One region of the Polaromonas sp. P5_D5 genome, then DNA from elsewhere that is predicted to be linked to it. Evidence: riboswitches for the same ligand, from Rfam matches in the RefSeq annotation. Region 1 holds a riboswitch; the other holds the start of a gene.

What was found. A riboswitch is a leader RNA that binds a small molecule or an ion and turns the genes downstream of it on or off. The one in region 1 is predicted to bind glycine.
Region 2: another riboswitch for glycine. It lies ahead of ACXJKE_RS16295 (D-amino acid dehydrogenase); the one in region 1 lies ahead of gcvT (glycine cleavage system aminomethyltransferase GcvT).

Annotation. Positions count from the first base shown of each region.
Region 1 is NZ_JBFUMJ010000002.1:357,815-363,582, forward strand. Features, by position in the region: gene gcvP (aminomethyl-transferring glycine dehydrogenase) at 1-1,650, opposite strand, end outside; gene gcvH (glycine cleavage system protein GcvH) at 1,709-2,074, opposite strand; gene gcvT (glycine cleavage system aminomethyltransferase GcvT) at 2,129-3,289, opposite strand; glycine riboswitch at 3,345-3,448, opposite strand; glycine riboswitch at 3,470-3,585, opposite strand; gene ACXJKE_RS08420 (hypothetical protein) at 3,613-4,182, opposite strand; gene ACXJKE_RS08425 (TRAP transporter large permease) at 4,255-5,532, opposite strand; gene ACXJKE_RS08430 (TRAP transporter small permease) at 5,735-5,768, opposite strand, start outside.
Region 2 is NZ_JBFUMJ010000003.1:730,629-736,396, forward strand. Features, by position in the region: gene ACXJKE_RS16275 (CaiB/BaiF CoA transferase family protein) at 1-843, shown strand, start outside; gene ACXJKE_RS16280 (alpha/beta fold hydrolase) at 874-1,608, shown strand; gene ACXJKE_RS16285 (hypothetical protein) at 1,605-2,087, shown strand; gene ACXJKE_RS16290 (GrpB family protein) at 2,285-2,827, shown strand; glycine riboswitch at 3,052-3,161, shown strand; gene ACXJKE_RS16295 (D-amino acid dehydrogenase) at 3,273-4,586, shown strand; gene ACXJKE_RS16300 (DUF1737 domain-containing protein) at 4,680-4,886, shown strand; gene ACXJKE_RS16305 (DinB family protein) at 4,886-5,401, shown strand; gene phnD (phosphate/phosphite/phosphonate ABC transporter substrate-binding protein) at 5,692-5,768, shown strand, end outside.

The DNA.
Region 1 (5,768 bases):
GCCCTGCAGCTGGTCTGCGGGTGCGAAGGGGTGAATGTTGGCGAACTCCGGCCAGGTGATGGGAATCATCTCGCTGGTGGCATTGAGCTTCATGGTGCAGCTGCCCAGCGGAATCATGCTGCGATCCAGTGCGAGATCTTTGTCGCTCAGCATGCGGATGTAGCGCAGCATGCCGGTTTCGGAGTGGTGGGTGTTGAACACCGGGTGCGACAGGAAGGCGCTGGTGCGGCGCAGGCCGGCGGGGATCAGCGACTCGATGCCCTTTTCGAAAGCGCTGACCACGGGTACGGTCTGGCCGGGCCTGGCGAAGAAGGACCAGAGCAGTTCGATGTCCTTGCGGCTGGTGGTCTCGTCCAGCGACACGCCCAGGTGATTATTCAAGCGAAAACGCAGGTTGGCGCCCGCCGAACGTGCGCGGTCAGCTATCAAATTGGTAGCGTCACCCGTCTTCACCGTGACGGAATCGAAGGCGCCTGTGTTGGTGATTTCATAGCCCAGCTCTTTGAGACCCTGCACGAAGATGGCCGTATAGGCCGCCACACGCTCGGCGATGCGCTTGAGGCCTTGCGGGCCGTGGTAGACCGCGTACATGCTGGCGATGACGGCTGGCAGCACCTGCGCGGTGCAGATGTTGGAGGTGGCTTTCTCGCGGCGGATGTGTTGCTCACGGGTTTGCAGCGCCAGGCGGTAGGTCGGGTTGCCGTGGCTGTCGATGGTCACGCCGACCAGGCGGCCGGGCAGCGAGCGCTTGAATTCGTCGCGGCAGGCAAGGTAAGCCGCGTGCGGCCCCCCGTTGCCCATGGGCATGCCGAAGCGCTGGGTGTTGCCGAGCACGATGTCGGCATCCCATTCACCGGGCGGGGCCAGCAGCGTGAGCGCCAGCAGGTCGGCCGCAACGCAGAGGGCTGCGCCATCGACATGCGCCTGGCCGGCCAGCGGGCGCAGGTCATGGATGCTACCTGTGGTGGCGGGGTATTGCGCCAGCACGCCGAAGTAATTGCCTTCGGCCATCAGTTGCGGCACCGTGACGGCTGCCGTGCTGACCTTCACCTCGATGCCCAAGGGCTTTGCGCGGGTCTGGATCACCTCAATTGTTTGCGGGTGGCAGTCGCCTGCGACGATGAAGACATTGCTTTTGCTTTTCACGCTGCGCTTGGCCAGGGTCATGGCTTCGGCGGCGGCGGTGGCTTCGTCGAGCATGGAGGCGTTGGCGATCGGCATGCCGGTCAGGTCGCAGACCATGGTCTGGAAGTTGATCAGCGCTTCCATGCGGCCCTGCGAAATCTCAGCCTGGTAGGGCGTGTAGGCCGTGTACCAGGCGGGGTTCTCGAGGATGTTGCGCAGGATCACGCCCGGCGTGTAGGTGCCGTAGTAGCCTTGGCCAATGAAGTTCTTGAACACCTGGTTCTTGGCCGCGATGGCTTTGAGCTGCTTGAGCGCGGCCGCCTCCGTGACGGGGGCCGGGATGGCCATGGCGGTGCTGCGTGCAATCGAGCGTGGAACAATGCCTTCCACCAGCGCGCGGCGCGAGGCCGAGCCCACGATGCTGAGCATGTGGACTTCGTCGGCGTCATCGATGCCGATGTGGCGGGCGATGAATTCGGCAGGGTTTTCAAGATCGCCCAAGGGCTTGGCGGATTGCATCAACATGTCGGGTCCCGTGTCAGGCTTGGCAGCCAGGAGTCAGAAAAAAGAATCGGTCAGAAAATCAGGCAGCGAAGGCGGTGTAGCGGGTTTCGTCCATCAGCGCGTCAAGCTGCGTTGGGTCGGACAGCTTGACTTTGAAAAACCAGCCGGCGCCCATCGGGTCGCTGTTAGCGAGAGATGGGTCGTCTCTTAGGGCTTCGTTGATTTCGGTGACTTCGCCACTCAAGGGCATATACACGTCGGCCGCGGCCTTGACGGATTCGACAACACCGGCGGTTTCTTTCTGGGCGAAGGTGGTGCCGACAGCCGGCAGGTCCACAAACACCACATCGCCCAGCGCATCCTGCGCATGCACGGTGATGCCGACGGTGGCGACGTTGCCTTCAATCTTGACCCATTCGTGGTCTTCGGTGTATTTGACGGTCATGAGGTTCTCCAGGGGTTGAGTGGGGTGAATAAAACGGGGAGCTTGATCTGGTGCTTAACCGCGGTAGTAGCGGGCGGGAACGAAAGGCATGGCGGCCACTTCCATGGGCACCGGCTTGCCGCGCACGATGGCGTTCACGCGTGTGCCCAGCGCAGCGAACTCAGGTTTGATGTAACCCATGGCGACGGGCTGGTTGATGGTGGGGCCCAACAAACCGCTGGTGACTTCGCCGATAGCCATGCCGTCGGTGCTTTGCAGTTCGGTGTGGTCGCGTACAGGGACGCGCTCCAGCGCCACCAGGCCGATACGCTTGCGGGTGAGTAGGGCGGGGTCTGCCAGTTGGGCCAGGATTTTGTCCGCACCCGGAAAGCCGCCGGCACGTGCGCCGCCGGTGCGGCGGATCTTTTGCATGGCCCAGTTGAGGTTGGCCTCCACCGGCGTGGTGGTGGTGTCAATGTCGTTGCCATAGAGGCACAGGCCCGCTTCCAGCCGCAGCGAATTGCGCGCGCCCAGGCCGATGGGTTTGACTTCAGGTTGCGCGAGCAGCGCGCGTGCGAGTGCGTCAGCTTGCGAAGCAGGCACCGAGACTTCAAAGCCATCTTCACCGGTGTAGCCGCTGCGGGTGATGAAGCAGTCGCAGCCGGCCACGCTGAAGCGGCCGCCGGTCATGAATACGAGTTTTTCGACACCGGGCGCCAGGCGCTGCAAGGCAGTGACGGCCTGTGGGCCCTGCAGCGCCATCAGCGCCATTTCCGGCATGGGGATGACTTCGCAGCGCGAGCCGATCTTTGCCTGGATGTGTGCAATGTCGCCGACCTTGCAGGCGCCGTTGACGATGACAAAGAGGTCGCCGCCGTTGGCGTAGTCGCGGTTGAAGAACATCAGGTCGTCGATGATGCCGCCGTCGTCGTTCAACAGCAGGCCGTAGCGCTGCTTGCCGGCGGGCAGGTCGATCACATCAACGGGTATCAGGGATTCCAGCGCGACTGCGGCATCAGCACCCACCAGGCGTAGCTGGCCCATGTGGGACACGTCAAAAAGGCCGGCAGCCTGGCGTGTGTGGTGGTGTTCCGCCATCAGGCCCGCGGGGTACTGCACCGGCATCGAATAGCCCGCAAAAGGCACCATGCGCGCGCCAAGCTCCACATGCAGGTCATGCAGGGGCGTTTTCAACAAGGTTTCGGGGGCGGCGGAAGAGGTGGACGAATCGGACAAGGCATTCTCCAGGGGGCAAACACGGTCATGGCAAGAACTTGTTCTCAATCCATGGGCTGCCCCTGCTGTCCACTTTACCTGAGAGATTCACCCGGCGATGCAGGCTTGCTCCTTCGGTGGGCTGCCCGTGAAAGGCGGCCTCTCTCCAGTAGGGAACGCCTTGCCGCGTGGTGCGCCGCAGGGCGGTTGCCAGTCCTTTTGCCTGAGCGTTCAGTGCTACTCAAGGGGGGTGCCCCCAGGGTGCTCGTGCGCCTTCGGCGGTTTTCGCGAGGAAAACTCTCTCCTGACACCGCTGAGTGTAACGGAAGCCGCTGTCGGCTCGATCAGGCGGCCTGGTGCTGCGGCAGCAGCATGGCGATGCGCTCGCTGATGGAGTCGGCGCGCTCGTGGCCCGCGATTTTTTCGATTTCCTCGATCATTTCGCGCGAGGCGCCGAGCATTGTCTCGCGGTCTTTGGCATTGCGCAGCGCTTCGCGAAAGCGCTCGGCCATCTCCGGGTTGCGCCGGGCGAACATGCGTTCGCAGATGTCGAACAGGAACATCCGGGTTGTGGCAAGCGAGCGCTTGCCTTCAAATTGATCGGCAGAGACCTGAATGGCCTGGGTGGTTTCGGGGCTGGGAAAGTTCTGTAGCTGCGCCGGCGTGAGTGTGTGGGCGGGTGCAGGCGCGGGGTTTTTTGCCGGTGCGGACGTCTTGCCGGGATGGGCTTCCAGAAAGCCGTCGCGCAAAAGACGCAGGGCAATCGCTTCGCCGTCGCCCTCAAACAGCGGGCGGAAGTCCTGGGCCGACTTGCTGCCGTCGGCCATCAGCAGCAGGGTGCGCTCGCGCTGGCCTAGCGTTCTCACGCCGGGCTTGAGCTCGGCACGGGCGCGGTCGGTTTTGTGGAGCTGCATGGATTTCATCCTGAAATGAAACCCCGAGCATGGCTGCTGAAAATGACAGCCTCGTGAATCCCGTCCGAAAAGCTATTTTGCGTAGACGAGATCCCGCAGAGCCAGCGACAGCTGCGGGACGTAAGTGACCACCATCAGGCAAGCCAGGATGACGAGCACAAAGGGGATCAGGTGGGTCACGATGCGGTCCAGCGATATCCTGGCGACGGTGCAGGCCGCGAACAGGTTCACGCCGAAAGGCGGTGTGATCATGCCCAGGGCAAGATTGACCACCATCACCAGCCCGAAGTGCACCGGATCGATGCCGAAATGCACAGCCACTGGCGCCAGGATGGGTGCCAGAACAATGATGGCGGCGCTGGTTTCAATGAACATGCCGATGATGAACAGCGCCGCGTTAACGCCGAGCAGGAAGAGGGCGGGCGATTGCAGCACTGCTTCCAGCCAATGGCCTATGGCGTCCGGCACGCCGGCCCGGGTGATCAGAAAGGCGAACAGCCCGGCATTGGCGATGATGAACATGATCACGGCGCTGGAGAGCACCGATTTGCGCAGGATGACGTACAGGTCGGCCGGCTTGATTTCGCGGTAGATCACGGTGCCGACGACCAGCGCATAAAACACCGCCACCGCCGACGCCTCGGTCGGCGTGAAAATCCCGCCGTAAATGCCGCCCAGAATAATCACCGGCATCAGCAGCGCCCAGCCGGCCTGCCAGGTCGCCTTGCCAAAGCTCAGGCGGCCGTCGCCGTCGTGCTTGCCCCAGCCCTTCCAGCGGCAGTACAGGTGCACGAACAGCATCAGCGCGCAGCCGATCAAAAGCCCCGGGCCGAAGCCGGCGATGAAGAGTTCTCCGATCGAGACCTCGGCGCTCACGCCGTAAAGAATCATGGGGATGGATGGCGGAATGATCACGCCCAGTTCTGCGCTGGTGGCCTGCAGGGCTGCGGCGTAGGCGGTGGGGTAGCCGTGCTTGATGAGCGCCGGGATCAGGATGGCGCCTATGGCGAAAGTAGTGGCCACAGAAGAGCCCGACACGGCCGCAAAAATCATGCAGGTCAGCACGCAGGTCATGGGCAGGCCGCCCTGGACGCCGCCCACAATGCTTTTGGCGAACTCGACCAGGCGGCGCGAGATGCCGCCGGTTTCCATCAGGTTGCCGGCCAGGATGAAGAAGGGGATCGCGGCCAGCGGAAACTTGTTGATCGAGGAGAACATCTCCTTGACTGAAATCAGCATGTTGGCGTTGGACGCCTGGATACCGAAGATGGACGCCAGGCCGATGGAAACGGCCACGGAAACGGTGAGTGCAAAGCACAGCACCATGGTGGAAATCATTACCGCGGTCATACTTGGCCCCCACGCTTTTCACTTCGTGTAATGCGCGAGGCCTTGCAGGCCGCGGCTCGCGAGACGCTTCGCCTCTGTCGCCCGTCCAAGCCTGCGCAGGCAGGCTTGGAGCCGCGGGCTCCAGCCCCTCTGGGGCCGCGCCTGCGGCCCGGCAAAGCCGGTTCCGCGGCCCCTGCTTGAAGGTGAAATCCAGTTTTTGTTCTCATTGTGCGGTTTCCAATTCATTCCGCTGTGGG
Region 2 (5,768 bases), on a different contig from region 1:
GGCTTTGGGCAGAACGGGCCTTATGCCGACCGTGCGGGGTATGACTATGCGATCCAGGGCATGGGCGGGTTGATGAGTGTGACCGGCGAGCGCGACGATCTGGGGGGTGGGCCTCAAAAAGTGGGTGTGGCGGTGGCGGATTTGATGACGGGGATGTATGCGACGGTGGCGATACTGGCCGCACTACGCCATGCCGAGAAAACCGGCGAGGGCCAGCAGGTGGATATGGCGCTGCTGGATACGCAAGTGGCGATGCTGGCCAACCTGGGCGCAAACTATCTGGTCAGCGGCAAGGCGCCGGGCCGGGCGGGCAATGCGCACCAGAACATCGTGCCTTACCAGGTGTTTGAAGTGGCCCCGGCCGCGGATGGCAGCAAAGATCACTTGATCCTCGCGGTGGGCAATGACTCGCAGTATGCGAAGTTCTGCGCGGTGGCCAACATTCCGGAGCTGGCGACCAACCCGCTTTTTGCCACCAACCGCAACCGCGTGCTCAACCGTGGCCAGTTGGTGCCGATCCTGGAAGCGGTGATGAAAACGCGCAGCAAAGCCGACTGGCTGGGTGCGCTGGAGGCGGCAAAAGTGCCGTGCGGTGCCATCAACAGCCTGGCAGAGGTGTTTGCTGACCCGCAGATCGAGGCGCGCAAGATGGTGACGGAGTGGAAGCACCCGGTGAAGGATGATTTGAAGCTGGTCTCCAGCCCCATCCGCATGAGCGCCACGCCGGTGCGCACCGATCTGCCGCCGCCGTTGCTGGGCCAGCATACGGATGAAGTGCTGCGCGAGGTACTGAACTATTCAGACGCCCAGCTATCTGAACTGAAGAGTGGCAAGACCATTTGATGCAGCAACCTTCCACAAAGAGGTGACTCGATGAAACACAATTTTGTTCTGGTGCACGGCGCGTGGCATGGCGGCTGGTGCTGGCGGCGCGTGGCGCAGGCACTGCAGCTGGACCACCACAAGGTCTTCACGCCGACACTGACCGGCCTGGGCGAGCGGGCCCATTTGCTCTCACCCACGATCAACCTGGACACGCACATCAACGACGTGATCAACCTGATTGAGGCGGAAGAGCTGCATGAAGTGATTCTGGCGGTGCATTCCTATGCCGGCATGATTGGCACGGCGGTGGTCGACCGCATGCCCGACCGCATCAAGCACCTGGTGTATGTGGATGCGGTGGTGCCCAAACCCGGCGAGAGCTGGAGCAGCACACAGGCCAGCGCCACGCAGCAGCAGCGCATGGCGGCGGCGCAGGCTTCACCCAGCTTCAGCTTTCCGGCGCCCGACCCGGAGGTGTTCGGCCTGCACGATGCCGACCGCGAATGGGTCAAGCGCCGGCAGACGCCGCACCCCGGCAACACCTACCAGGCACCGCTGCACTTTGATATGCAGCGCGTAGCCGCCGTGCCGCGCACTTTTGTGAATTGCACCGAGCCCGCATTGGCCACGATTGAACCCAGCCGGCTGCGCGTGAAGGACGCAAAGTTCTGGGACGGTGCATGGCTGCCGAATTCGCGCGTGGTCGAAATCAAAACCGGCCATGACCCCATGATCAGCGAACCGGCTGCGCTGACGAAGATTTTGCTGGAAAGCGCTGAATGAGCCAGGTGGCCCGCCGCCAGTTCACAGCCGCGCTGGCAGCCGGGCTGGCCGTGCCCCAGCTTGCGCTGGCCAAAGACACGGCCTTGCCTGTGCCGGCCTCTTTGCCGGCTGCCGCTGGAATCGCCGCCCTTAAAAATGAGCCGCTGGTGCTGCTGGTCAGCCTGCCCGGCTGCCCATTCTGCGAGCTGGTACGGCGCAACTACCTGCTGCCAGGGCAACGAGACGGCAGCCTGCACGCCTGGCAACTCAACATCAGCGACCGCACGACACCGCTGACCGGCTTTGACGGCCAGGTGACAACGGCTGCGGCGCAAGTGGCCGCATGGAAAGCCGGTTTCACACCCACCGTGCTGTTTCTGGGCCCGGCCGGGCAAGACCTGGCGGAACGGCTGGTCGGCCTGGCATCTACCGACTTTTATGGCGCCTACCTGGAAGAGCGACTGACGCAGGCGCGCAAAGCTGTGCTGGCGCTCAGGTAAATGAAATGCAGACCGCCCCATTCGCAGCCGTGGGGATTTCTGGTTGCTATTGTTTTGATAGCTGCTCGCGCAATCACTGATTGGGCAAATGGCCTTTTTCATGCTTAAAGCCGCCTTAAAAATGACCCCGCAAAGGATTCTGGCGTGTCGCACAGCGTTTTTTGCCCCTGCACAACAACCTGCCAGCCGTCACGCGCATGACTGACCAGGAATCGCTGCTTGCCGCTATCCACGAGGAAGTGGTCTTGCAGGCCTACAACCCAGCCTGGCCCCAGCAGTTTGTGGCTGAGCGGGACCGCCTGCTTGCGCTCTCCCCTCAGCTGCCGGCCCGCCTGATCGACATCCAGCACATCGGCAGCACAGCCGTGCCCGGCCTGGCGGCCAAACCGGTGATCGATATGCTGGCCGGTGTGGAATCCATGGCGGCGGCCGAGGCGCTTCTGGCGCCGCTGTGCGCCAACGGTTACACGACCTCCGCTGAATTCAACGCCTCGCTGACCGACCGTAAATGGCTGATGCGCTGGACAGAAGGGCGGCGCACGCATCATCTGCACCTGGTGGTTCGCGGCGGCGAGGTGTGGGCGCAGCGCCTGCGTTTTCGCGACGCCCTGCGTTCGGACCCGGCGCTGGCGGCGCGCTATGCCGCGCTCAAGGCGGAACTGGCGGCCAGGCACCCGGGTGACCGCGAGGCCTATACCCATGCCAAAGCCGCGTTTGTGAGCGCAGCGAGCGAAGGCTGAGCCTCTCGCGTGCTCGCCCAGGGGTTTTGGCAATCCAGGCCCGCCACCTACTATTAAGAGCCTGAATCAACCCGCTAGACCTGTACTGAACGCCGCATTCACGCTTGGCAAAACAGGCTTCGGTGGTAAATTCAAACCCGTTCAAGCAGGAGAGCGCTGCCCCACAAGGCAGCCACCGAAGGCGCAAACTTCCATAATCGCTCAGGTCCCGTACTGCCCGGAACACACAGCCGTCTGGAGAGACGCCGCACGCAAGGTGCAGCGCACCGAAGGAGCAAAGCCGAAGCCCCAAGCAACGGCTGAATCTCTCAGGTAACAAGGACAGTGGAAGCGGCCGCAAGCATGTGATGGCTTGGCGGTTGCCACGATTCTTCCGATTCAACAGCAACCCCTGGCACGGCGCTTGCGCTACTGCAATGTTCTGCTTGAATGAAAAGGAATCGCCATGAAAGTCATGGTTTTGGGTGCGGGTGTCACGGGGATCACCACGGCCTGGTATTTGGCGCAACGCGGCCATGAAGTCACGGTGGTGGAGCGCCGCAACGCGGCCGCGATGGAAACCAGCTTTGCCAACGGCGGGCAAATATCCGTGAGCCACGCGGAGCCCTGGGCCAACCCGGGCGCGCCGCTGAAAGTGCTGCAATGGCTGGCGCGTGAAGATGCGCCGCTGCTTTTCAGGCTGCGCGCCGATGTGAACCAGTGGCTGTGGGGGCTGGAGTTTTTGCGCAACTGCACGCCCGCGCGCACGGCACAAAACATCAAGCAGATCGTGAACCTGGGCATGTACAGCCGCGGCGCGCTGCAAAAGCTGCGCGCCGAGCTGGGCCTGCTGTACAACGCGCAGACCAAAGGCATCCTGCACTTCTACACCAGCCAGGCCGAGTACGACGCGGCACAGGAGCCCGCGCGCATCATGCGCGAGCACGGCTGCGAACTCGACATGAAGACGGCCGACGAGTGTGTGGCGATTGAGCCCGCGCTGGCGCAATGCCGTGGCAGCATCGTGGGCGGCAGCATGACGCCCAGCGATGAATCGGGTGACGCCCGCGCGTTTACCGCCGCGCTGGCGGCGCGCTGCGAACAAGCCGGTGTGAAATTTCTGTACAACACCACCGTGCTGGGCCTGGACGCTGCAGAGGGGCAGCTGAACGGCGTGCAGGTGGCGATGGGCAGCGGCGAGGCCGGCGGCAAGGTCGAGATGCTGAAAGCCGACGCGTATGTGATGTGCCTGGGCGCCTTCAGCGCGCAGTGGGCCAAGGTGCTGGGGCAAAGCCTGCGCATCTACCCGGCCAAGGGTTATTCGGTCACGCTGCCCGTGATCAACGAGGCGGCGTCGTACCAGGTCAGCCTGACGGATGACGAGTACAAGCTGGTGTTCTCGCGTTTTGGCAACCGCTTGCGCATTGCCGGCACGGCCGAGCTCAACGGCTACAACACCGAGCTGAACCTGGTGCGCTGCAACGCCATCGTGCGCCGTGTGAAGCAGCTTTTTCCCGACATGACGGACGGCGAGGGCGCGCAGTTCTGGACGGGTCTGCGGCCGGCCACGCCGAGCAATGTGCCTTACATCGGCAAAAGCAAGGCCTCCAATGTCTTCCTCAACACGGGCCACGGCACGCTGGGCTGGACGCATGCCTGCGGCTCGGGCGCGGCGATTGCGGACATCGTGAGCGGGCGCGTGCCGGAAGTCGACTTTGCGTTTACCGGGATGCCGGCGCCGGGGCGTGTGATGGCATTGCCGGGGATGGCAAAGGCCTGAGCAAGGCCTGAAAAGGGGGTCTGAAGCACGGCGTCCTGCAGCAGGTGGGCGGAAACGGTAATATCGCCCTCCGTTCATCAGCCGCTTGCCGCCATGACATCACCCGCCACCACGCCCCCCGACGGTCTTCCCACCTACAGGCTCCTTACCGGCCCTGATGACGCGAGCTTTTGCCGCCGCGTGAGCGAGGCGCTGGCGCTGGGTTACGAGCTTTACGGCTCGCCGGCGGCGACCTTCAATGGCGAGAACGTGATCGTGGCGCAGGCGGTGCTCTGGCCTTCGCTGCGCAAGGCCGGCTGATGAGCCCTGCCCAGCCCCTGAACCCCGCAACGCTCCAGGCCATGGCGGATTTTCCGCGCCATCTGGAACAGTTTTACGATGCGATTCCTGAAAGCCACAAGGGTTGGACGCCGCCGTCGTGGGAAGGCATTCCGAGCGAAAACTTCACGGCCCTCGCGCAGATCTGCCACGTCAGGGACATCGAGATCGACGGGTATCACGTGCGGTTTCAGCGCACCTTGTCGGAAACCAATCCCGTGCTGGAATCACTGGACGGCTATGTACTGGAAAAGGAACGCGACTACGCGGCTGCTGATGCGCAGGAAGTCTTCGCGGCGTTTCGGGCAGCGCGCACCCGGACGATGGCCATGCTGTCGGGCATCACGCCCGAGCAACTTGGCCGCACGGCGGAATTCGAAGGTTACGGCGCGCTCACGCTGCGCAGCCTGGTGCATTACCTGTGCAGCCACGACCAGCAGCACCTGGCCGGGCTGCAATGGCTGCTCGGGAAAATCGACGCCTCCCTCGCCGCTTGAGGCCTTCACCCCCCTGTCGCACAGCACGGGCATCCTGAGGCGCAGTATTGGCCGCCTCCCAGGCGCTTACAGGTTGCCAGGGCCGTCTTTTCAATGAAAAAACAACAGCCTCTGAAGCAGATACGCTGATTTATGTCACGAAGGTATTCATTCGAATGTAACAAAAAGTTCGTTTCGACACGCCGTCATGCACACTGACTGGGTTGGGAGCGCGGTTTGTGTATAGCCAGCGGCATACAAACCTGCATTCCTGCGTATCGGTTTTTTCATAGACAACTGGAGTGATCAACATGAAGTTTTATCTGCGCCATGCAGCAATATTAGCCAGCGCCGCCTGCGCCCTGGGTTCGGCAACAGCCCAGACCGA